Regions from separate parts of the Pantoea sp. SYBGC1 genome, predicted to be linked through region 1. Evidence: predicted binding sites of a transcription regulator. Region 1 holds the regulator's gene; each other region holds the start of a gene.

Region 1 (5,545 bases):
CAGCGGCGAACCTAACCGGCTGCAGCGCATCTATCACTCCGGTGAAACGGAAGACGCGACCTATTTCCTGCACTGGCTGCGGCGTGAATGGGGCAGCGTGCCGACGGCTGCGGTAGGGGTGTCACTGGGCGGTAACATGCTCGCCTGTTTACTGGGGCTGCAGGGTAATGAGGCGCCGCTGGATGCGGCCGTGGCGATATCAGCACCGCTGGCGCTCGCCCCCTGCAGTGAAAAGCTCGATATCGGCTTTTCCCGCTTCTACCAGCACTATCTGCTGACGCAGCTGAAAAAGAATGCGCTGCGCAAACTGCGCGCCTGGCCCGGCACGCTGCCGGTTGATGTACTGCAGCTGCGCGCGTTTCGCCGCCTGCGCGAATTTGACGACGCGATCACCGCCCGGGCGCACGGCTTTCTTGACGCCAGCGATTACTATCAGCGCGCCAGCGCCCTGCCGCTGTTAACCGGCGTACGCAAGCCGATGCTGATCATCCACGCCAAAGACGATCCCTTTATGACAGATGCGGTGATCCCGCAGCCGCAGCAATTGTCTGCCACAATTGAGTATCAGCTGACGCAGCAGGGTGGACACGTTGGCTTTGTCGGCGGCAGCCTGCTTAAACCGCATATGTGGCTGGAGCAGCGCGTGCCGGAGTGGCTCTCAACTTATCTGGATGGGCAATTGTGATTATTCCGTGGCAGGAACTGGAAGTAACAACGCTGGAAAACCTGATTGAAAGTTTTGTTCTGCGCGAAGGCACTGACTACGGTGAGCAGGAGCGCAGCCTGGCGCAGAAGGTAGCCGACGTGCGCCGCCAGCTGCAGCAGGGCGAGGTGGTGCTGGTCTGGTCTGAGCTGCATGAAACGGTCAATATTATGCCGCGGCGCGAGTTTCGCGGCTGATGCACTGCCAGATAATTCATGGTAACAATGCTCATCGCCCGACCTCACAGGGAGCACCCGTATGTCAGCCAGACACCCCGTTATCGCCGTTACCGGCTCCAGCGGCGCCGGTACCACGACAACCAGCCTTGCGTTCCGTAAAATTTTTCAGCAGCTGGGGCTGCATGCAGCCGAAGTAGAAGGCGACAGTTTTCATCGCTATACCCGGCCGGAAATGGATATGGCGATCCGCAAAGCACGCGATCTGGGCCGTCACATCAGTTATTTTGGTCCGGACGCCAATGACTTTGGCCTGCTGGAGCAGACGTTCCGGCGCTATGGCGAAAGCGGCATCGGAGAGTCGCGCAAATATCTGCACACCTATGACGAGGCCGTGCCGTGGAATCAGGTGCCGGGCACCTTTACGCCCTGGCAGCCGCTGCCGGAGAATACCGATGTGCTGTTTTACGAGGGCCTGCACGGCGGAGTAGTTACGCAGCAGCATAACGTGGCGGAGCATGTTGATCTGCTGGTGGGCGTGGTGCCGATCGTCAATCTTGAGTGGATACAGAAACTGGTACGCGATACCAGCGAACGGGGCCATTCGCGCGAAGCGGTGATGGACTCTGTGGTTCGGTCGATGGAAGATTATATCAACTACATCACGCCGCAGTTTTCGCGCACGCATCTTAACTTTCAGCGTGTACCGACGGTTGATACCTCTAACCCGTTTGCGGCGCGCGAGATCCCCTCACTCGATGAGAGTTTTGTTGTGATCCATTTTCGCGGCCTGGAAGGTATCGCTTTCCCCTATCTGCTGGCGATGATTCAGGGATCGTTTATTTCGCATATGAATACGCTGGTGGTACCGGGCGGCAAAATGGGACTGGCGATGGAGCTGATCATGATGCCACTGGTGCAGCGGCTGATTGAAGGAAAACGGATAGAGTAGAGGCCATATCTGCCAGACTATGTGGCATCGGTCGCCATAAATGGCGACCCTGCAGGGTATAGTGCCATGTTTCACAAATGACAGCACCAGCCATCGTAGGGTGCGCATTTATGCGCACCGGCACCGATTACTGCGCGACCACTTCATAACTGTGGGTGATCTCCACCCCTTTGCCAAGCATGATTGCCACTGAGCAATATTTTTCTGCCGACAGATCAACCGCCCGTGCCACCGCTTTCTCGCTCAGCGCTTTGCCGCTGACGATAAAATGCAGGTTAATCTGTGTAAAAATACGTGGTGCTTCTTCGCGCCGCTCTGAAGTCAGTTTGACCTCACAGTCAGCCACATCATTACGCCCTTTTTGCAGAATCGAAACCACATCGATCGCGCTGCAGCCGCCGGCGGCCATCAGTACCATCTCCATCGGGCTTGGCGCTTTATCGCCTGAATTCCCGTCCATTAATAACTGATGTCCTGATGAGGATTCTCCGAGAAAGGTCAGCCCTTCCACCCATTTCACACGTGCCTGCATTATTCTTTCTCCTGAAGCGGCGTTTTGCGCCAGAGTACGCGTTCATCCGGCAAACAGCAATCGCCCGCCTGCTGAAGCGAGACAACACAAGACAGCCTGCAAAAGCTGTGCTACAAACAGAGCTGAAAATTTCTTCGTCGTGGCTGATGAGGACGGGCAGAATCAAAAGCAGAGCTTACACATCCGCCCGGATAATTTTTATTAACAGGACGCGCTGGACGATTTCATCGCCTGACAGGGAATGAATGCCCCTGTGTTTTGGGCACGATTACAATAGAGGATAATAGCGAATGGTTCTCGGCAAACCGCAAACAGACCCTACACTCGAATGGTTCCTGTCCCATTGCCATATTCACAAATATCCATCCAAAAGCACGCTGATCCATCAGGGTGAAAAAGCAGAAACGCTCTACTACATCGTTAAAGGTTCCGTTGCGGTACTGATTAAAGATGAAGAAGGCAAAGAGATGATCCTCTCCTATCTGAATCAGGGAGATTTCATCGGCGAACTCGGCCTGTTTGAAGAGGGCCAGGAGCGCAGTGCCTGGGTGCGTGCGAAAACAGCCTGTGAAGTTGCTGAAATTTCCTACAAAAAATTTCGTCAGCTGATTCAGGTTAACCCGGATATTTTGATGCGCCTGTCGGCGCAGATGGCACGTCGCCTGCAGGTGACATCAGAAAAGGTGGGTAACCTGGCTTTCCTGGATGTTACCGGCCGCATTGCACAGACGCTGCTTAATCTGGCTAAACAGCCGGATGCCATGACCCACCCCGACGGTATGCAGATTAAAATTACCCGTCAGGAGATTGGTCAGATCGTGGGTTGCTCACGGGAAACCGTTGGTCGCATCCTGAAAATGCTGGAGGATCAGAACCTGATCTCCGCACACGGTAAAACCATCGTCGTTTACGGCACCCGCTAAGCTGTTTCACCCCCCACGGCGTGATGGCACCATCACGCCGTTTCTGTTTGCGATAAGCTGATGTGGCGCCGAATCATCTATCATCCCGAAGTCAATTACGCTCTGCGTCAGACGCTGGTATTGTGCCTGCCTGTCGCGCTGGGATGGCTGTGTGGCGATCTGCAAAAAGGCCTGCTGTTCTCGCTGGTCCCCGCCTGCTGCAATATTGCCGGCCTTGATACGCCGCATAAACGCTTTTTCAAACGCCTGATCGTGGGCGGTACGCTTTTCGCCACCGGCAGTTTTCTGATCCAGTACCTCACCAACGCCGCGGTTCCGCTGCCGCTTATTATGCTGGCGCTGCCGCTGCTGATTGGCGTGACGGGCGAAATCAGTCCGCTGCACGGGCGTCTGCTGCCCGGCACGCTGATTGCAGCGATCTTTACGCTGAGTCTGGTAGGGCGCATGCCGATCTGGGTGCCGCCGCTGCTCTATATCGGCGGCACGTTCTGGTATGGCCTGTTTAACTGGTTCTGGTACTGGCTGTGGAAAGAGCAGCCCATGCGTGAAACGCTGAGCCTGCTCTATCGTGAGCTGGCTGACTACTGCGATGCCAAATATACCCTGCTGACGCAGCTGACCGATCCGGAAAAAGCGCTGCCGCCGCTGCTGGCGCGCCAGCAGAAAGCGGTTGACCTGATCACCACCTGCTATCAGCAGATGCATATGCTTTCTGCCAGCCGCGATAACAGCCATAAGCGGCTGACGCGCGCTTTTCAGGTGGCGCTGGATCTGCAGGAGCATATCGCTGTCAGCCTGCACCAGCCGGAGAAAGTGCAAAAGCTGGTAGAACAGAGTCATGCGGAAGCGGTTATCCGCTGGAATGCAAAAACCATTTCGGCACAGCTCAGGCTGCTGGCCGATGCCATTCTCTATCACCAGCTGCCCGCCCGCTTTCAGATGGAAAAGCCGCTCGGCGCACTGGAAAAAATTGCGCGGCAGCATCCGGATAATCCGGTTGGCCACTTCTGCCTTTATCATTTCAGCCGCATCGCCCGCGTGCTGCGCACCCAGAAACCGCTCTATACGCGCGACCTGATGGCCGATCGCCAGCGGCGCCTGCCGCTGCTGCCCGCCCTGCGCAGCTATCTGTCGTTCAGGTCCGGCGCGCTGCGCAGCGCGGCCCGCTTTGCCGTTATGCTGATGTTTGGCAGCTCGGTTGCGCTGTTTTTTAATATTCCCAAGCCCTACTGGATCCTGATGACCATTATGTTTGTCAGCCAGAACGGCTACAGCGCCACGCGCGTGCGCATTCAGCACCGGGCGCTCGGCACCTTTGCCGGGCTGCTGATTGCCGCCGCATCGCTGCGCTTCGCCGTACCGGAATCGATCGCGTTGCTGTTTATGCTGGCAATCACGCTGGCCAGTTATCTGGTGACGCGCAAATATTATGGCTGGTCGATGATTGGCTTTACCGTGACGGCGGTCTACTCGCTGCAGCTGCTGTCGCTGAATGGCGCTCAGTTCCTGCTGCCGCGGATGATGGATACGCTGATGGGCTGCCTGATCGCCTTCGCCGGTATGATCTGGCTATGGCCGCAGTGGCAAAGTGGCCTGCTGCGCCAGAATGCGCACGATGCGCTGGAGGCGTATCAGGAGGCGCTGCGCATGCTGCTGGGGCCGGAACACGCGCCGGAAAAACTGGCTTACCAGCGGGTAAAGGTTAACCAGGCGCATAACGCGCTGTTTAATGCGCTGAATCAGGCGACCAGCGAGCCCGGTTTTAACGCGCAGTATCTGAAGGATATGCGGCTGTGGGTCACGCACAGTCAGTTCATCGTAGAGCATATTAACGCCATGACTATTCTGGCGCGTGAGCACACTATGCTGACCCCGGCTCTGGCAGAGCGCTATCTGCAGTCGTGCGAAATTGCCCTGCAGCGCTGTCAGCAGCGGCTGATCTACGACGGGCCGGGCAGTGAGAGCAACGTTATGGAGGCGCCGGAAAACCTGCATGAGGGGCCGGTGACGATTGTCGAGCAGCATGTTAAACGCATTCTGCAGCATCTCAGCGTCATGCACACCATCTCCTCTCTGGCGTGGAGCCAGCGACCGCATCATGGCCGCTGGCTGCGGGCTATTCGTCCGAAAGGATAATCAGGCTGCAATAACCCTGCGCAGCGCGGCGGCAAAGCGTGTCATTCCGGCGTCGATCTCCTCCGGAGTGATAACCAGCGACGGTACAAAGCGGATCACGTCGCTGCCGGCGGTCAGGATCAT
Region 2 (5,545 bases), on a different contig from region 1:
ACAGGGCGACACCGCTAAATATGCGCTGAATAATAAACTGGTGGATACGCTGAGCTCACGCGCGGCGGCTGACCAGGCGCTGGCGAAAACCTTTGGCTGGGACAAAGCGAATAATGACTACCGCTATGTCAGCATCTATGACTACCGTCTGAAACAGCCGGCGCAGCAAAAAGGCAACATCGCGGTGATCCTCGCCAGCGGTGCGATCATGGATGGAGAAGAGAGCGCAGGCAATGTCGGCGGTGACACAACGGCCGCACAGATCCGTGAAGCGCGCCTCGATCCCGCCATCAAAGCTATCGTGCTGCGGGTAAACAGCCCGGGCGGCAGCGTCACCGCATCGGAAGCGATTCGTGAAGAGCTGGCCGCCGCGCATGAAGCCGGTAAGCCGGTGGTGGTCTCCATGGGAGGCATGGCCGCATCGGGAGGTTACTGGATTTCAACGCCGGCAGATTACATCATCGCCGCACCTTCTACACTGACCGGTTCTATTGGCATCTTTGGCGTGATTAATACGGTCGAAAACAGCCTGGACGCAATCGGCGTACATACGGATGGCGTAGCCACCTCCCCGCTCGCTGACGTAGCGACCACCAAAACGCTGCCTGCAGAGGTACAGCAGCTGATGCAGCTGACGATTGAGAATGGCTATCGCAATTTTATCGGTCTGGTCGCTGCATCGCGGCACAAGACGCCTGAGCAGATTGATGCGATTGCACAGGGCCATGTCTGGACCGGCAGCGATGCCAAAAACAATGGTCTGGTTGACGCACTGGGTGATTTTGACGACGCCGTGGCGAAAGCTGCCTCGCTGGCCAGCGTGAAACAGCCTGCGCTGAACTGGTATCAGGATGAACCGGGTATGTTTGATCTGCTGCTCAATCAGATGAACGCCTCGGCGCAGGCGGTGCTGCCCGACGCGCTGAAAATCTGGCTGCCCGCACCGGTGCAGGATGTTGTCAGCACTATGCAGTCGCAGCCGGGCCTGCTCGGTAAGCTTAACGATCCGCAAAATCGTTACGCCTTTTGTCTGAATTGCGGCAGCGTTCGCTAATTTTACAGCCCGGCCGCTGGTCGGGCTGCTTTTCCCTGTCAATCCCCTTATACTGCGCGTTTTACGGCAAGTCTGAGTACACTCATGCAAAAGAAAAATATCTATGTAGCCTACACGGGCGGTACTATCGGGATGCAGCGTTCTGCGCAGGGCTATGTTCCGGTATCAGGCCACCTTCAGCAGCAGCTGGCCAATATGCCTGAGTTTCACCGGCCGGAGATGCCGGATTTTACAATTCATGAATATGCCCCGCTCATCGACTCTTCTGATATGACGCCGCAGGACTGGCAGTCAATTGCAGATGATATCCGCCAGAATTATGACGCCTATGACGGTTTTGTTATTCTGCATGGAACCGATACCATGGCTTTCACCGCATCAGCTCTCTCCTTTATGCTGGAGAATCTGGCAAAACCGGTGATCGTAACCGGGTCGCAGATCCCACTGGCGGAACTGCGCTCTGACGGTCAGCAGAATCTGCTGAATTCACTCTATGTGGCGGCTAACTATCCGATTAATGAAGTAGCGCTGTTTTTCAATAACACCCTGTTCCGCGGCAACCGTACCACTAAAGCGCACGCCGACGGCTTTAACGCCTTCGCCTCGCCAAATCTGTCGCCGCTGCTGGAAGCGGGGATCCATATCCGCCGTCTGAATACGTCTCCCGCGCCAAAGCAGTCGGGCGAGCTGGTGGTTCATCCCATCACACCGCAGCCTATTGGCGTGGTTACCATTTATCCGGGCATCTCTGCAGACGTGGTGCGAAATTTCCTGCGCCAGCCGGTTAAAGCGCTGATTTTGCGCTCTTATGGCGTGGGCAATGCGCCGCAAAATGCGGAGTTCCTGCATGAGCTGCAGCAGGCGAGCGAGCGCGGGATTATCGTAGTTAACCTGACGCAGTGCATGTCCGGCAAAGTGAATATGGGCGGCTATGCCACCGGCAATGCGCTGGAGCATGCTGGCGTAATCAGCGGTTTTGATCTCACCGTTGAGGCCACGTTAACAAAACTGCACTATTTATTAAGTCAGGACCTTAGTCCCGATGAAATTCGTGCCAGAATGCAGCAGAACTTACGTGGCGAACTGACAGAAGATTGAACGGAGCAGAATGATATGAAGCGGGCATTGGTAATTATCGATATCCAGAATGACTTTTGCCCCGGCGGTCCGATGGCCGTGCGCGAAGGCGATCATACTGTGGCGGTAGCGAATCGCTATGCGCGTGAGTTTCACCAGCGCGGCGAGTGTGTTGTGGCCCTGCAGGACTGGCATCCGGCAAATCACGGCAGCTTTGCTTCAGTGTCCGGCGAGCCGGTCTATACGCTGGGTGAGCTTAACGGGCTGGCGCAAATCTGGTGGCCGGACCACGGTATAGAAAACAGCCCGGGCGCAGATTTTCATCCCGACCTCGATCGCTCTCTGATTGACGCAATATTTCATAAAGGTGGAGACGTGGATGTCGACAGTTACAGCGCCTTTTTCGATAACGGACACCGGCGCAAAACTGAACTGGATAACTGGCTGCGCGAACGCGATATTACGCATCTGGTTATGCTGGGAATTGCGACTGACTACTGTGTGAAATATAGCGTGCTGGATGCGCTGGAGCTCGGATATCACGTTCAGGTCGTTAAAGAGGGCTGCCGCGGCGTGAATCTCAACCCGGAAGACAGTGACATAGCACTGGCGCAAATGCAGGCGCAGGGTGCGGAAATAATCTGAAAAACAGGCTGGTTATTCCAGCCTGTTTTCTTAGTGCAGATTGATGCGCGTGACATCCGGCTCAATGCCGAACTCTTCTTTCAGCTGCTTTTTAGACTTCGTCACAATATCTCCCCCTTTGGCAATGCTCATATGCTGAGGTGAATCGTTGTGACGCGCCTGCCACAGCATGACCAGCTGCAGACAGTGTTCGCGCTGCTCCTGCGTTAATGCCACCCCATCCGGCCATTTACCCGTTTCAACTGCGGTTGCCAGACGGGCATAGATCTCAGGCGTCATCGCATCCAGCATCGCATTCAGTTCCTGCTTCATTCTATCCCTCCTGCTGCTTGCCCTGCTCGTCAGTAAAGCTCAGCGAGGCGGAGTTAACGCAGTAGCGCTCACCGGTTGGCTGCGGACCATCCGGAAAAACATGCCCCAGATGCGCGTCACAGCTGCCGCAGCGGATCTCAACCCGGTGCATGCCGTGCGAATCATCTTCCAGGTAGCGTATCGCCTCATCGCTGACCGGCTGGTAGAAACTTGGCCAGCCGCAGCCCGAATCATATTTGCTTTCTGACAGAAACAGCGGTGCCTGACAGACCAGACAGTGATAAATGCCATCCTGTTTGTTGTGTAACAGCGCGCCGGTAAAGGGTGGCTCAGTACCCCGATGCTGCGTGACGTAGCGCTGCATTTCCGACAGCTGGCCGATTTTTGCTTCAGATGCGGTATCTTTTGCCATTTTTGCTTCCAGAGTATCTTTCTGTAGAAATCAGCTACTATTCTAACAAACGGACAACATTGCCCGACGTTTTTTTTGTGCGAACTTTTCTGCCCTGGTCGCTGCAGCGTGGTTTTGTGATGACGATCACTCTTTGTGACAAACTTCCCTTTTCACACGCTAATCAGCGTAAGATAGACGCGCTGTAAAATCGGCACGCAAGCGGTTGCAATACAGATTATTCCTGGCGTTGGAATTGACCTGTCGCAACAATTGACACGATTCCGCTTGACGCCTGGTAAGGTTTTTGTAATTTTACAGCCAACCTTTTATTCACTAACAAATAGCTGGTGGAATATATGACTATCAAAGTAGGTATCAACGGTTTTGGCCGTATCGGTCGCATCGTTTTCCGTGCTGCTCAGCAGCGTTCAGACATCGAAATCGTCGCGATTAACGACCTGCTCGACGCCGATTACATGGCTTACATGCTGAAGTACGATTCTACCCATGGTCGTTTTGACGGCACCGTAGAAGTACAGGATGGCGCGCTGATTGTTAACGGCAAAAAAATCCGTGTTACCGCTGAGAGAGACCCGGCTAACCTCAAATGGGACGAAGCAGGCGTTGACGTTGTTGCTGAAGCAACCGGGATCTTCCTGACTGACGAAACCGCACGTAAGCATATCTCTGCCGGTGCAAAGAAAGTGGTTCTGACCGGTCCATCTAAAGATGACACCCCAATGTTTGTACGCGGTGCCAACTTTGATAAATATGCTGGCCAGGATATCGTGTCTAACGCATCCTGCACCACCAACTGCCTGGCTCCGCTGGCAAAAGTCATCAACGATAAATTTGGTATCGTTGAAGGCCTGATGACCACCGTTCACGCTACTACTGCTACCCAGAAAACCGTTGATGGCCCGTCACATAAAGACTGGCGCGGCGGCCGCGGTGCAGCACAGAACATCATCCCATCTTCAACTGGCGCAGCAAAAGCGGTGGGTAAAGTACTGCCAGAGCTGAACGGCAAACTTACCGGTATGGCTTTCCGCGTTCCTACGCCTAACGTCTCTGTGGTTGACCTGACCGTTCGTCTGGAAAAAGCAGCAACCTACAAAGAGATCTGTGAAGCTATCAAAGCGGCTTCAGAAGGCGAAATGAAAGATGTACTGGGCTATGTTGAAGATGACGTGGTTTCTACTGACTTCAACGGCGAAGTACTGACTTCAGTATTCGATGCCAAAGCTGGTATCGCGCTGAATGATAACTTTGTGAAACTGGTTTCCTGGTACGATAACGAAACCGGTTATTCCAACAAGGTTCTCGACCTGATTGCTCTGGTTGCAGCTAAATAAGCGACCAGGCTATATCAATAAGGGTGACTTCGGTCGCCCTTTTTTTTCGACCAGATAAACAGAGGCTGAACGATGCCAAATACGCTTTTTACACTGCCTGTGACAGAGCAGATAACCCCTTACCTGTCGCTGCGTCAGCAGGATGAGCTGCCGGTCGTGGTTATCAGTCATCCTAAAGTTCGTGCGGCTATCGCGCTTCAGGGCGCGCATCTGCTCGCCTGGCAGCCCAGCGGTCAGCAGCCTGTTCTCTGGCTGAGCGATAAAAGCGCGTTTAAAGCAGGTAAAGCGATTCGCGGCGGCGTGCCGATCTGCTGGCCGTGGTTTGGCCCTGCCGGTGAACCGGCTCACGGATTTGCCCGTACCCAGCTATGGACGCTGACAGCACACGATGAAAATGACGATGCCGTCATGCTGACTTTCACGCTGGAAAGTAACAGCCAGACGAAAAAGCTCTGGCCTCACGACTTTACTCTGCTGGCCCGTTTCCGACTGGCCGACCAGTGCGAGATTGAACTTGAAGCCTGGGGCGATTTCGACGCGACAGCCGCGCTGCATGCTTATTTTAGCGTGGCGGATATTGCTGAAACCGCAGTAAGCGGGCTGGGTAAGACGTTTATCGATAAAGTGGCGGATAACTCACCGGGCGAAAACAGCAGCGGCGTACAGCGCTACCCGGGACGGATCGACCGTATTTATACCGCGCCTGAC
Region 3 (5,545 bases), on a different contig from region 1:
CACCTCCTGCCCCTGCTTCGCCAGCGCCTGCGCTTCAGCTGGTGAGTGACAGCGGTCAATCATGCTGATATCAGCACCCGCAATAAAATTGTCCGCTTTGCCGGAAATGAGTACCAGACCCGCCAGCTGCGGATGCTGACGGGCGGCGGCGATTACCGTGCGGATCTGCGCGGCAAACTCAGCGCGCAGCGTATTCATTTTTTCACCCGGCACATCGATGGTGATCACACCAACATGATCCGGGCGCAGGGTTAACTCAAACGCGGTGTGCTGCATTATTCAGCCTCCAGAACCATTGCAGTGCCTAAGCCGCCCGCCGCACAGGCGGTTACCAGCCCCAGTCCGCCGCCACGCCGCCGCAGTTCATGCAGCGTCTGGGCGATCATGCGGGCGCCGGTGGCGGCAAACGGATGCCCGTAGGCGATGGAGCCGCCCAGCACATTAAAGCGCTCATCATCGACCTCTCCCAGCGCCTGCGGCCGGTTAAGCACCTCACGCGCAAAGCGCGCATCGCTGAACAGCTTCAGGTTGGCTAACGTCTGCGCGGCAAAGGCTTCATGCATGTCAATCAGCGTTAAATCACGCAGCGTGACGCCAGCACGATCCAGCGCCAGCGGCGAGGCGTAAGCCGGGCCCAGCAGCATGTCGGTCTGCACATCAATGGCGGTAAACGCGTAGCTGCGCAGGTAGCCCAGCGGCGTTATCCCCAGTTCGCGGGCGCGCCCTTCACGCATCAGGATGAGGGCTGCCGCGCCATCCGTCAGCGGCGTACTGTTTGCTGCGGTTACCGAGCCGTGACGCCGGTCAAACGCGGGCCGCAGTCGGGCATAATCGGCCGCGCTGGCGTTAAAGCGGATGGTGTTGTCCTGCTCAACCGGCGCTTTCCACGGCGGCACAAAGGCGGGCATCACCTCCTGCTGCAGTACGCCGCTCTGCCAGGCCTGCGCGGCACGCTGGTGTGAGCGCAGGGCAAGCGCATCCTGCTGCTCACGCGTAATACCCCAGGTTTTAGCCATCTGTTCAGCCGTATCTCCCATGCGCAGTCCGGTTGAATACTCCGCCACGGCAGGCGGCACCGGCAGCAGATCGCGCGGGCGCAGACGCCGCAGGATCTGCAGCTTTTTGCCCACTGTCCGCGCCCGGTTCAGATCGACCAGCGCACGCGCCAGCGTTTTGCTGACGCCAATCGGTAACACGGAGGAGGAGTCTGCGCCGCCGGCAACTCCGGCATCGATAGTGCCCGCCATCAGGCTCTCCGCGACGTTAGCGACGGCCTGAAAGCTGGTTGCACAGGCGCGACTGACGCTGTAGGCATCCGTGTGCACGCTCATCCCGCTGCTTAGCACAATTTCGCGCGCAATATTTGGCGCTTCGGGCATCTGTATCACCTGACCAAACACCAGCTGATCGATCACCTCAACCGGCAGTTCGCTGCGCACCAGCAGTTCGCTGACCACCATACGCCCCAGCTCCAGCGCCGGAATGCCGTGGAAATCGCTCGCCTGCCGGACAAAAGGCGTACGCAGCCCGTGAGTGATAGCGATACGTTCGCCCTGACGCGTCAGCAACGGCTGCGCTCTGCTCATGCTTTTCCCCTGTAACTGACGATCTGACACTATTGCCAGAGAGGTCTGACCTGATCGTCAGTGTTAACCATCCGGCGACGGCTCGCCAATAACCAGGAGAAAAAAGTGCGAGGAAAAACACGAAAATAGCGATTCGCCGTCGCGGAGTGACGGCGATGCAGGATTAGCGCAGGGCGAGCTGGAAAATCAGCGCTTCAGCCTGACAGGCAAAGGTAAATTCAGCGTTCAGGCGTATACCTTCCGGCTCTGAGGTAAATTGTGACGCAATCTCACAGGGTTCCGAGGCGGTTTGCTGCGCTTTCTCCGTCAGCGTTAACAGCATTGCTTCGGCAGCCTGCCGGTCGGGAAACAGCGCTGACCAGCGGGCGCTGCGGTCGCTGTTATCAATCACAATGCCCGTATCCACACAGCAGCAGGCAGCGGTCTCGCGGGCACTGCATTTATTAATGGTCTGACTCATGAAGTTACTCCGGCTAAAAAGCGGACGCTATAAGAGAGATTTTCTGTCAGAAAGTGTACGCCTGCAGGCCAGCTTCCTCTATCATTGCGTCGCTAAGTGACGAATATCACAATAAAATTTGATCCAAAACAAACCTGAGCCGGTATGCTGACGGCGCAGTATAAAGAAATTGTTAAGCAGATCTGATTTTATCGATCAAGTCTGTAATATTTGAAAAACATTATTGCAACTTACACACAGGTCAGACCTATACTCGTCGCACTGGTCTGATATGTCTGTTTAGTCTCAGTCCCTACAATCCGCCGTCCTTTGTTACGCGACGTGACAACGTTTAATAATAATTTTGATGAGGTTGTGGTCATGAACCATAAGAACCTGTTTGCAAAGTCAGCTGTGGCAGCTGCAGTGGCGCTCGTCTCCTCCCAGGTTTACGCCGCAGGCTTTCAACTTAACGAATTCTCAGCAATTGGATTAGGTCGCGCTTATTCAGGTGAAGGCGCGATGGGTGACACAGCAGCATCGGCCAGTCGCAACCCCGCCACCATGGCACTGATGGATAGCCCGATGTTCTCCATCGGCGCAGTCTATATCGATCCTGAAGTGGATATCAGCGGACGCAGTCCGCTCACCGGCAACAGCCTGGACGCGAATAACATTGCGCCTAATCAGTGGGTGCCAAATATTCACTACGTTCAGCCACTCACCGATCGGTGGTGGGTTGGCGCATCAGCAACCTCAAACTATGGCCTGGCCACTGAGTTTAATAATGGTTATGCCGCAGGAGGCTATGGCGGTAAAACCGATCTGATGACCGCTAATCTTAATCTCAGCACCGCCTATCGTCTGAACGAGCACCTGAGCGTTGGCGTTGGCTTTGATGCGGTTTATGCCCGTGCCAAAATTGAGCGTTATGCCGGTGAAGCTGGCCCGGCAGTGGGCTTCCCGTCCGATCTGCAGGTCGCACATCTTAAAGGCAATGAATGGGGCTATGGCTGGAACGCCGGCGTGCTGTATGAAGTGGATAAAAACAACCGTTTCGGCTTTACCTACCGCTCTGAGGTAAAAGTCGACTTTGACGGCAATTATAAAAACGATATCCCGGCGGCGTTTGGCGGTACCGGCGGCTCAACGGTGCCTGGCTACCTGACCCTGAACCTGCCGGAAATGTGGGAAGTCTCCGGCTGGCATAAAGTTGCGCCGCAGTGGGCAGTGCACTACAGCCTTGCCTATACCAGCTGGAGCCAGTTCCAGGAGCTGAAAGCCACCGGCAGCCGCGGCCAGACACTGTTCCAGAAAGATGAGAGCTTTAAAGATGCCTATCGCATTGCGCTGGGTACCACCTACTTCTATGACGATCGCTGGACCTTCCGGACCGGTATCGCCTTCGATGACAGCCCGGTTCCGGCCGATAAACGCTCTATCTCCATTCCGGATCAGGATCGTCTGTGGCTGAGCGCCGGTGCGTCTTACGCCTTTACGCCTGAAGCGTCAGTGGATGTCGGCGTATCTTATATGCATGGTCAGCACGTTACCGTTAATGAAGCCCCTTACACCTTCAACTCAGAAGGCAAAGCCTGGCTTTACGGCGCAAGCTTTAACTATAAGTTCTGATGGCGCCTGCCGCACAAGTAATAAGGGCAACCCGGTGGGTTGCCCTTTTTTTACGGCGCGTCGATATCCTGCAAATCGTTTTGTATCGCGCTGGCGTTTGGATTCTCCTCCGGCTTCAGCTTGCCGCCATTGGCCAGAAAATCGTTACGCTGGAAATAGGCATTGCGGATAAAGGAGTAAGGATCCTGCTGCTGTTTCAGCAGCCCGTCAGAATCCAGCAGCTGAGCACGCGTCTCTACTCCCTCGAGCGCCCATTTACCGATCGACATCGGCCAGGTCAGCCAGCTGAGCACCGGATAGAGCGTATCCACATAGTCACCGCCATCCTGCCGCACGGTGAAACTGCCGTAGCCGGGCAGCACCACATACGGGCCATAGCCGACGCCATAACGTCCCAGCGTACTGCCAAAGCGATGCGGCACCTCGCGTGCCAGCGCCGGGTTCGCTTTGCCTGCAACGTCGATAAAGCCGCCCAGACCCAGTACGGTATTCAGGAAGAAACGCGTGAAGTGGATCCCGGCCTGACGCGGTTCGCCCACCAGAATAGAGTTCACCATGCTGGCAGGTTCATTCAGGTTGCCGAGAAAATTACTCATGCCGGTACGCGCCGGTACCGGTACATAGTCGCGCCAGGCTACCGCCACCGGGCGCACCACATAAGGATCAAGTACGTTGTAATTAAAATTGAACATCGTACGGTTAAAACCTTCCAGCGGATCGCTGCGCTGCGCCGGGGCGGCGTCATCCGCCGGTTTTGAGCTGGCGCATCCCACCAGAAGTAAACTGGCCAGTGCCAGACTGGTCAGGCGGTTATTCATGTTCTTCTCCCTGTGCGGATGATAAATGTAGCGCTTCAGGGCTGCTGCTGATTGATCTCAACAGTCAGCGGCTGGTGACCCTCCCACGAGGTAATAGCACTGAGCCCGAACCAGTCCCCGGCCTGAGGATTTGCGCTGCCGTCGCGGGCAATACGCACTCTGACCTGAACCTGATGCTGCGCCGAAAGCAGGCGATCGGGCATCATAGCGTTGCTGTCATCCAGCGTAAGCGATAGCGGAAAGTGGCTAAGCGGCAGGCGCTTAACGGCCACGGGCACCGGTGAAACACCGTCAGATACAGAAATATACAACACTCCGTCCGGCGGCAACATTTTTTCTGCCGGCGGCGACAGCTTTACCGTCAGGCTCAGCGCAACCGCCTGCTGCCCGGCGGCGGTTTTCGCCTGTTCAATGCTGCGCTGAATCAGCGTTATGCGCGGATCGCCGGCAGGCAGCAACGCCAGCATGGCGCGCCACGCGTCAAGCGCTTCAGTATAGTTCTGCTGCTCAGATGCGTTGAACGCCAGCAGGCTAAGCGTGCGCAGATTAGCGCGATCCCGTTTCAGCAGCGCATGCAGCAGCACGCTCGCCTGCCGGTTATCCTGCGGATCGCCGGAACGCGTCAGGACTTCGGCGTAATCCTGCTGCAGCTCCAGGCTGTCAGGCGCACGCTGCAGCGCGCGCTCAAACGCCTGTCCGGCAGCTGTAGCATTGTTCAGCACCATACCAAGCCGCCCCAGCATCGCCCACTCATCGGCGCTGCCGGGTGTCTGCTGCAGCGCCGTGCGCAGTCCCAGCTGCAGGCGCGCCAGCTCCTCCATCGTCAGCGGCTGCGCATCCGGATCCATTACGCGGGCGCGCAGCGCCGGATAGTCACGCTGAACAGCGATCCAGCCGGCCAGCTGGGCGTAGCCGCCGGTTTGCAGATAGACCCCGGTTGTCACCAGCAGCAGCAGGATCACGCCCGGCAGCAGTACCCAGCGGCTGCTCTGCCGCGCCGGGACGTGCTGCCCGTCAGTGACGTCAGTCAGCAGCATCTGCTGCAGATCGCGCTCCATCTGTGCGCGGTC
Region 4 (5,545 bases), on a different contig from region 1:
AGTCTGAAAATTGAGACAATACTTGATCGATTAATGGTTCATGCTTACTTGTTATTGTGGCGATTTTTGAGAGAATACCCACCGTTAGCAGGACGCTATGGACAGAGCGACGTTCAGGAGAATGTCAGCCAGGAGGCGGGAACGTAACGGAGTTTACGTCACAGGGAAGGCTTCAGGACGAAGCAGGACACTCAGGAGTGAGTAAGGGACACCTCCAGGATGGAGAATGTGAGCCATGCGGAGCAGGGCGAGCCAGGATGCTAAGGATGCTGTCATGAAGACAGGCAATGGAAAGCGCAGGAAGAGTTGTCATGGATGAGCAGGGAGCACTGCGGTGGCGGGAATGCTGCACAACGAACCGGGAGCACTGTTATTAACAGTGCTCCCTTTTTTTATGCGCTTTTTACGCCATCGGTGACGAGTGATATGCTTGCCGCCCATTATTTCACAGAGGCAACCTATGTCGACGCACACTATTACGCAGCGACTGCAGCAGGTCGAAGCAGTCATGCGCGAACACGATTACTGGCAGCAGAACGCCCCTGACGCGGCCGCGTTTAACAGCGACCAGCCTTTCTGCCTTGATACCATGGCACCGCTGGAGTGGCTGCAGTGGGTATTGATCCCGCGTATGTCAGCCCTGATCGCCTCCGGCGCGCCAATGCCTGCCGGTTTCGCCGTCGCACCCTATTATGAAGTTGCTCTGACTCCGGTCACCCCTGGCTATACCGCTCTGCTGATCGCGCTGCGTGAGCTTGACGCGCTGTTTGCGGAGCCAGCGCGCTGATGCTGGAGATTATCTATCAGGATGAGTGGCTGGTAGCAGTGAACAAGCCTGCCGGCTGGCTGGTGCACCGCAGCTGGCTCGATCGCAAAGAGAAAGTGGTGGTGATGCAGACGGTGCGCGATCAGATTGGTCAGCACGTCTTTACCGCACACCGGCTCGATCGCCCGACCTCTGGCGTGCTGCTGATGGGCTTATCGAGCGAGGCGGGCCGTTTACTGGCGCAGCAGTTTGAGCAGCATCAGATACAAAAAACCTACCATGCCGTACTGCGCGGCTGGCTGGATGGCGCGGCTACGCTCGATTATCCGCTGCTGGAAGAGCTGGACAAAATTGCGGATAAATTCTCTGCTGAACCGCGCGCACCGCAGCCTGCCGTCACGGATTATCAGGCGCTGGCGCAGACAGAAATGCCGGTGGCAATCGGTAAATACAGCAGTGCCCGGTATACCCTTGTGGAGATGTCACCGCGCACCGGGCGCAAGCATCAGCTGCGCCGTCATATGGCACACCTGCGCCATCCGATTATTGGCGACAGCGCTCACGGCGATCTGCGCCAGAATCGTGGCGCAGCGGCGCATTTCGGACTCGATCGTTTAATGCTGCACGCCAGCGCACTCTCGCTGACGCATCCTTTTACCGGAGAGCCGCTGGTGATCCGCGCCGGACTGGATCCGATATGGCAGCAGATGCTGCAGCAGTTCGGCTGGCAGGATCGGTTACCGGACGTTCCCAGGGTTGAGTTTGACGCTGAGGCAGTTCAGGATAAGCCAACAGCGTAAAGGAGCAGCAAGATGGCAAAAATTGGCATTTTTACAGGCACGGTTTACGGCAACGCACTGCTGGTGGCCGAAGAGGCGCAGCCGGTGCTGCAGGCGCAGGGACATGAGGTAGAAGTATTTGAGGATCCGACGCTGGCGGAGTGGCAGGCGTACAGCAGCGACGTCGTGCTGATTGTGACCTCAACCACCGGGCAGGGCGATCTGCCGGATAATATTGCCCGTCTCCATGCACAAATCCATGATGAGCTCGGCTATCAGCCGGCGCTGCGCTATGGCGTGATTGCGCTGGGTGACAGCAGCTATCAGCACTTCTGCGGGGCAGGAAAAACCTTTGATGCCACGCTCCAGGCGCAGCAGGCGCAGCGTATCGGTGACGTGCTGATGGTGGATGCCGTTGACCATCCGGAGCCTGAAAGCGTGACGACGCCGTGGGTGGAGAGCTGGGGTAAGCAGCTGTAGTGATCAGGGCCGCCCTGTATGGCGGCCCGATATTAACGGCTCTGTCCGGTATCAGGTTACCGGTGCCGGATTAAATACCGCCAGCTGGTTGCGGATCCCCCAGCGATCGGACCAGGTCTGCTGACGACCGCTGGCGATCTCCAGAATCAGCTCAAACAGACGCCAGCCTACCTGCTCAATACTCTCTTCACCGGTGGCGATAGTGCCAGCGTTGATATCCATCAGATCATGCCAGCGCCGGGCCAGCGCGCTGCGCGTCGCCATCTTTATCACCGGAATGGCCGCGAGGCCATAGGGCGTGCCGCGGCCGGTGGTAAACACCTGCAGCGTAATGCCGGAGGCCATCTGTTGCGTACCGCAGACAAAGTCGCTGGCAGGCGTAGCGGCGTAAATCAGCCCGCGCTGCGTAGGGCGCTGTCCCGGCGACAGCACTTCAGCAATCGGGCTGCGGCCCGATTTTGCGATCGATCCCAGCGCTTTTTCCACCACGTTTGCCAGCCCGCCTTTTTTATTGCCGGGTGAGGGGTTAGCGCTGCGATCGGTCTGCCCCTGATGCAGATAGTCGTCATACCACGCCATCTCTTCCAGCAGCCGTTTGCCCACCGCTTCATTAACCACGCGCGGCGTCAGCAGATGAATAGCGTCGCGTACCTCCGTCACTTCAGAAAACATGACCGTGGCGCCGCAGCGCACCAGCAGATCGGAGGCGAAGCCCACCGCCGGGTTAGCCGTTACGCCGGAAAAGGCGTCACTGCCGCCGCACTGGGTGCCGACTACCAGTTCAGACGCCGGACAGGGTTCCCGGCGGCGCAGATTGAGCTTTTTCAGATGACGTTCAGCGACCTGCAGGATCTCATCCACCATGGCACCAAAGCCGACGTGACGCTCATCCTGCAGACGCACAATATCGTTATCATCCAGCGAGATCGCCTGTACATCAGGCGTACCGGTCAGCAGCCGCTCCGGCTGGAGCTTTTCACAGCCGAGGCTGACAATCATCACCTCGCCGCCGAAATTGGGATTCAGCGCAAGATTATGAATGGTGCGGATCGGCACGACGGCAGCCGGGGCGTTGATCGCCACGCCGCAGCCATACAGGTGATTCAGCGCGACCACCCCATCCACGTTGGGATAGCGCGGCAGCAGATCGCGTTCAATAAGCTGCACAACATAGTCCACGACGCCCGCCACACAGTGGACGCTGGTGGTAATGCCAAGCAGGTTGCGGGTTCCCACGCTGCCGTCTGCATTGCGATAACCATCAAAGGTATAGCCTTCCAGCGGCGGCAGTTCGGGCGGGACGTTGGTTGCCAGCGGCAGGCTGCTGAGCGGTGGCGCCTCGGGCAGGGCTACCAGCGACTCATCTATCCAGCTGCCGCGCGCGATAGCGCGCAGCGCCGTGCCGATTATTTCGCCATAGCGCAGAATCGGTGCATCCTGAGCGATATCCTCCAGCGCGACTTTATGCCCCTGGGGCACATGCTCAGTCAGCTGCAGCCCGTCGGCAAAGCGTGTGCCCGCGGGCAGGCCCTGGTCGTTGACGACAATCGCAACGTTATCCGCTTCATGAACTTTTATATAGAGTGGTTTTTCTGTAACGGGTCGGTTCATTGCTCACCTTCCGGATAGCCGCACTGTGCATAGCAGTGCGATAAATAGTGGTTCTGGTCACGTCATCAAAGTCAGCCGACTCCAGTATAAGCAGCACGCGCCCGCCAGCGCATTGTGCAACTGTCCGGCTTTTAGTCCGTTTCTCTCCCGCACTTTGGTGGTTTTAACCAAAAGCAAGTGAAGGTGCTCACAAAGCGCTCTTTGACTGTCTGTTTTTTGTGCATTTATGGCGCTGCGATTGGCGTTTCGTGAGCCATCACGCAGCAGGATGTGCATATGCCACAAAATCTTTTTTGTTTTGACTGAATTGTCGTGCTTTCTTCCAGTGTTTCAGCCGCGGGCTGTTTTTATACTGATATCCGTTCTTAGAGGTTTGGTTACCTGTCACGACGCATCAACGTTCGCCATAACAACAATCGCCGTGTTTAACCCGACATCATTCTGATACCCAACGCGATGTGTATGCAGTCAGAGTGAATGTAGCGTTCGCTATATTTCAGGAGTGCATCATGAATAGTTACAGCCAGACGGCAGAGGCGGTGCAGAAACGTACCAACGCCCGCTACTGGATCGTGGTGATGTTATTTATCGTCACCTCATTCAACTACGGCGACCGCGCCACCATTTCCATTGCCGGATCGGCGATGTCCAAAGATATCGGTCTCGACTCTGTCGGGCTGGGCTATATCTTTTCCGCTTTCTCATGGGCCTATGTGATCGGACAGATCCCGGGCGGATGGCTGCTGGATCGCTTTGGATCCAAGCGCGTCTACTTCTGGAGTATTTTCCTCTGGTCGCTGTTTACTCTGCTGCAGGGCTTTGTCGATCTCTTCAGCGGCTTTGGCATTGTGATTTCACTGTTCCTGCTGCGCTTTTTGGTCGGTCTGGCTGAAGCGCCTTCCTTCCCCGGTAACAGCCGTATTGTCGCGGCCTGGTTCCCGGCCCAGGAGCGCGGAACGGCGGTCGCCATCTTTAACTCTGCACAATACTTCGCCACGGTGATCTTTGCGCCCATCATGGGCTGGCTGGTCTCTGAAGTTGGCTGGGCACACGTATTCTGGTTTATGGGCGGTCTCGGCATCATCCTGAGCTTTATCTGGCTCAAAGTGATGCACGATCCCAACAACCACCCCGGCGTGAATAAGGCGGAGCTGGAGTACATGGAGCAGGGCGGCGCGCTGATCAATATGGATGCGAAAAAAGCCGATCGCAAAGTCAGCCGCGGTGAAAAGTGGGATCAGATCAAACAGCTGCTCTCTACCCGCATGATGTGGGGCATCTATCTCGGCCAGTATTGCGTCAACGCGCTGACCTACTTCTTTATTACCTGGTTTCCGGTCTATCTGGTGCAGGCACGCGGTATGTCGATTCTGAAAGCGGGCTTTATCGCTTCCGTGCCGGCGATTTGCGGCTTCCTCGGCGGCGTGCTGGGCGGCGTGATTTCCGACTACCTGATGCGCAAAACCGGCTCACTCAATATTGCCCGTAAAACGCCAATTGTTATCGGCATGCTGCTCTCTATCAGCATGGTGATGTGTAACTACACCGAAACCGAATGGGTTGTGGTGCTGTTCATGGCGCTGGCGTTCTTCGGAAAAGGCATTGGTGCGCTGGGCTGGGCGGTGATGGCCGACACGGCACCGAAAGAGATCAGTGGCCTGAGCGGTGGCCTGTTCAATATGTTCGGCAACTTCTCCGGTATCGTCACGCCTATCGCGATTGGTTACATCATCGCCACCAGCGGATCGTTTGAGGGCGCGCTGGTGTATGTCGGGATCCACGCTTTTGTCGCCGCCTTTAGCTTCCTGTTTATTACCGGTGACATTAAACGCGTTGAACTGAAACCGTATAAGGAGCCGAAATGAGTACGCAAAGTACACCTGTCATCACTGACATGCAGGTGATCCCG

What was found. Region 1 encodes CRP, which controls carbon source genes, mostly activating them, when cyclic AMP is high. Its sites were predicted from a motif close to ATGTGANNNNNNTCACAT; they were not measured.
Region 2: a site for CRP is predicted at 3,615-3,632, ahead of msrB (peptide-methionine (R)-S-oxide reductase MsrB). Genes of this name have one in related genera too.
Region 3: a site for CRP is predicted at 2,141-2,158, ahead of AC2CF9_RS05360 (YfcZ/YiiS family protein). Genes of this name have one in related genera too.
Region 4: a site for CRP is predicted at 3,812-3,829, ahead of garD (galactarate dehydratase). Genes of this name have one in related genera too.

Annotation. Positions count from the first base shown of each region.
Region 1 is NZ_JBXUNM010000009.1:18,276-23,820, forward strand. It holds gene AC2CF9_RS14375 (hydrolase) at 1-685, shown strand, start outside; gene AC2CF9_RS14380 (YheU family protein) at 682-900, shown strand; gene AC2CF9_RS14385 (phosphoribulokinase) at 962-1,831, shown strand; gene AC2CF9_RS14390 (OsmC family protein) at 1,959-2,363, opposite strand; gene crp (cAMP-activated global transcriptional regulator CRP) at 2,654-3,286, shown strand; gene AC2CF9_RS14400 (YccS/YhfK family putative transporter) at 3,347-5,422, shown strand; gene argD (bifunctional acetylornithine/succinyldiaminopimelate transaminase) at 5,423-5,545, opposite strand, start outside.
Region 2 is NZ_JBXUNM010000001.1:649,482-655,026, forward strand. It holds gene sppA (signal peptide peptidase SppA) at 1-1,054, shown strand, start outside; gene ansA (asparaginase) at 1,139-2,152, shown strand; gene pncA (bifunctional nicotinamidase/pyrazinamidase) at 2,168-2,776, shown strand; gene AC2CF9_RS03050 (YeaC family protein) at 2,807-3,088, opposite strand; gene msrB (peptide-methionine (R)-S-oxide reductase MsrB) at 3,090-3,500, opposite strand; gene gapA (glyceraldehyde-3-phosphate dehydrogenase) at 3,839-4,837, shown strand; gene AC2CF9_RS03065 (D-hexose-6-phosphate mutarotase) at 4,910-5,545, shown strand, end outside.
Region 3 is NZ_JBXUNM010000001.1:1,158,491-1,164,035, forward strand. It holds gene fadJ (fatty acid oxidation complex subunit alpha FadJ) at 1-276, opposite strand, end outside; gene fadI (acetyl-CoA C-acyltransferase FadI) at 276-1,586, opposite strand; gene AC2CF9_RS05360 (YfcZ/YiiS family protein) at 1,750-2,046, opposite strand; gene fadL (long-chain fatty acid transporter FadL) at 2,407-3,657, shown strand; gene mlaA (phospholipid-binding lipoprotein MlaA) at 3,708-4,475, opposite strand; gene ccmI (c-type cytochrome biogenesis protein CcmI) at 4,511-5,545, opposite strand, start outside.
Region 4 is NZ_JBXUNM010000012.1:72,910-78,454, reverse strand. It holds gene AC2CF9_RS16485 (YqcC family protein) at 461-787, shown strand; gene truC (tRNA pseudouridine(65) synthase TruC) at 787-1,566, shown strand; gene AC2CF9_RS16475 (flavodoxin) at 1,579-2,025, shown strand; gene garD (galactarate dehydratase) at 2,077-3,636, opposite strand; gene AC2CF9_RS16465 (MFS transporter) at 4,146-5,501, shown strand; gene AC2CF9_RS16460 (enolase C-terminal domain-like protein) at 5,498-5,545, shown strand, end outside.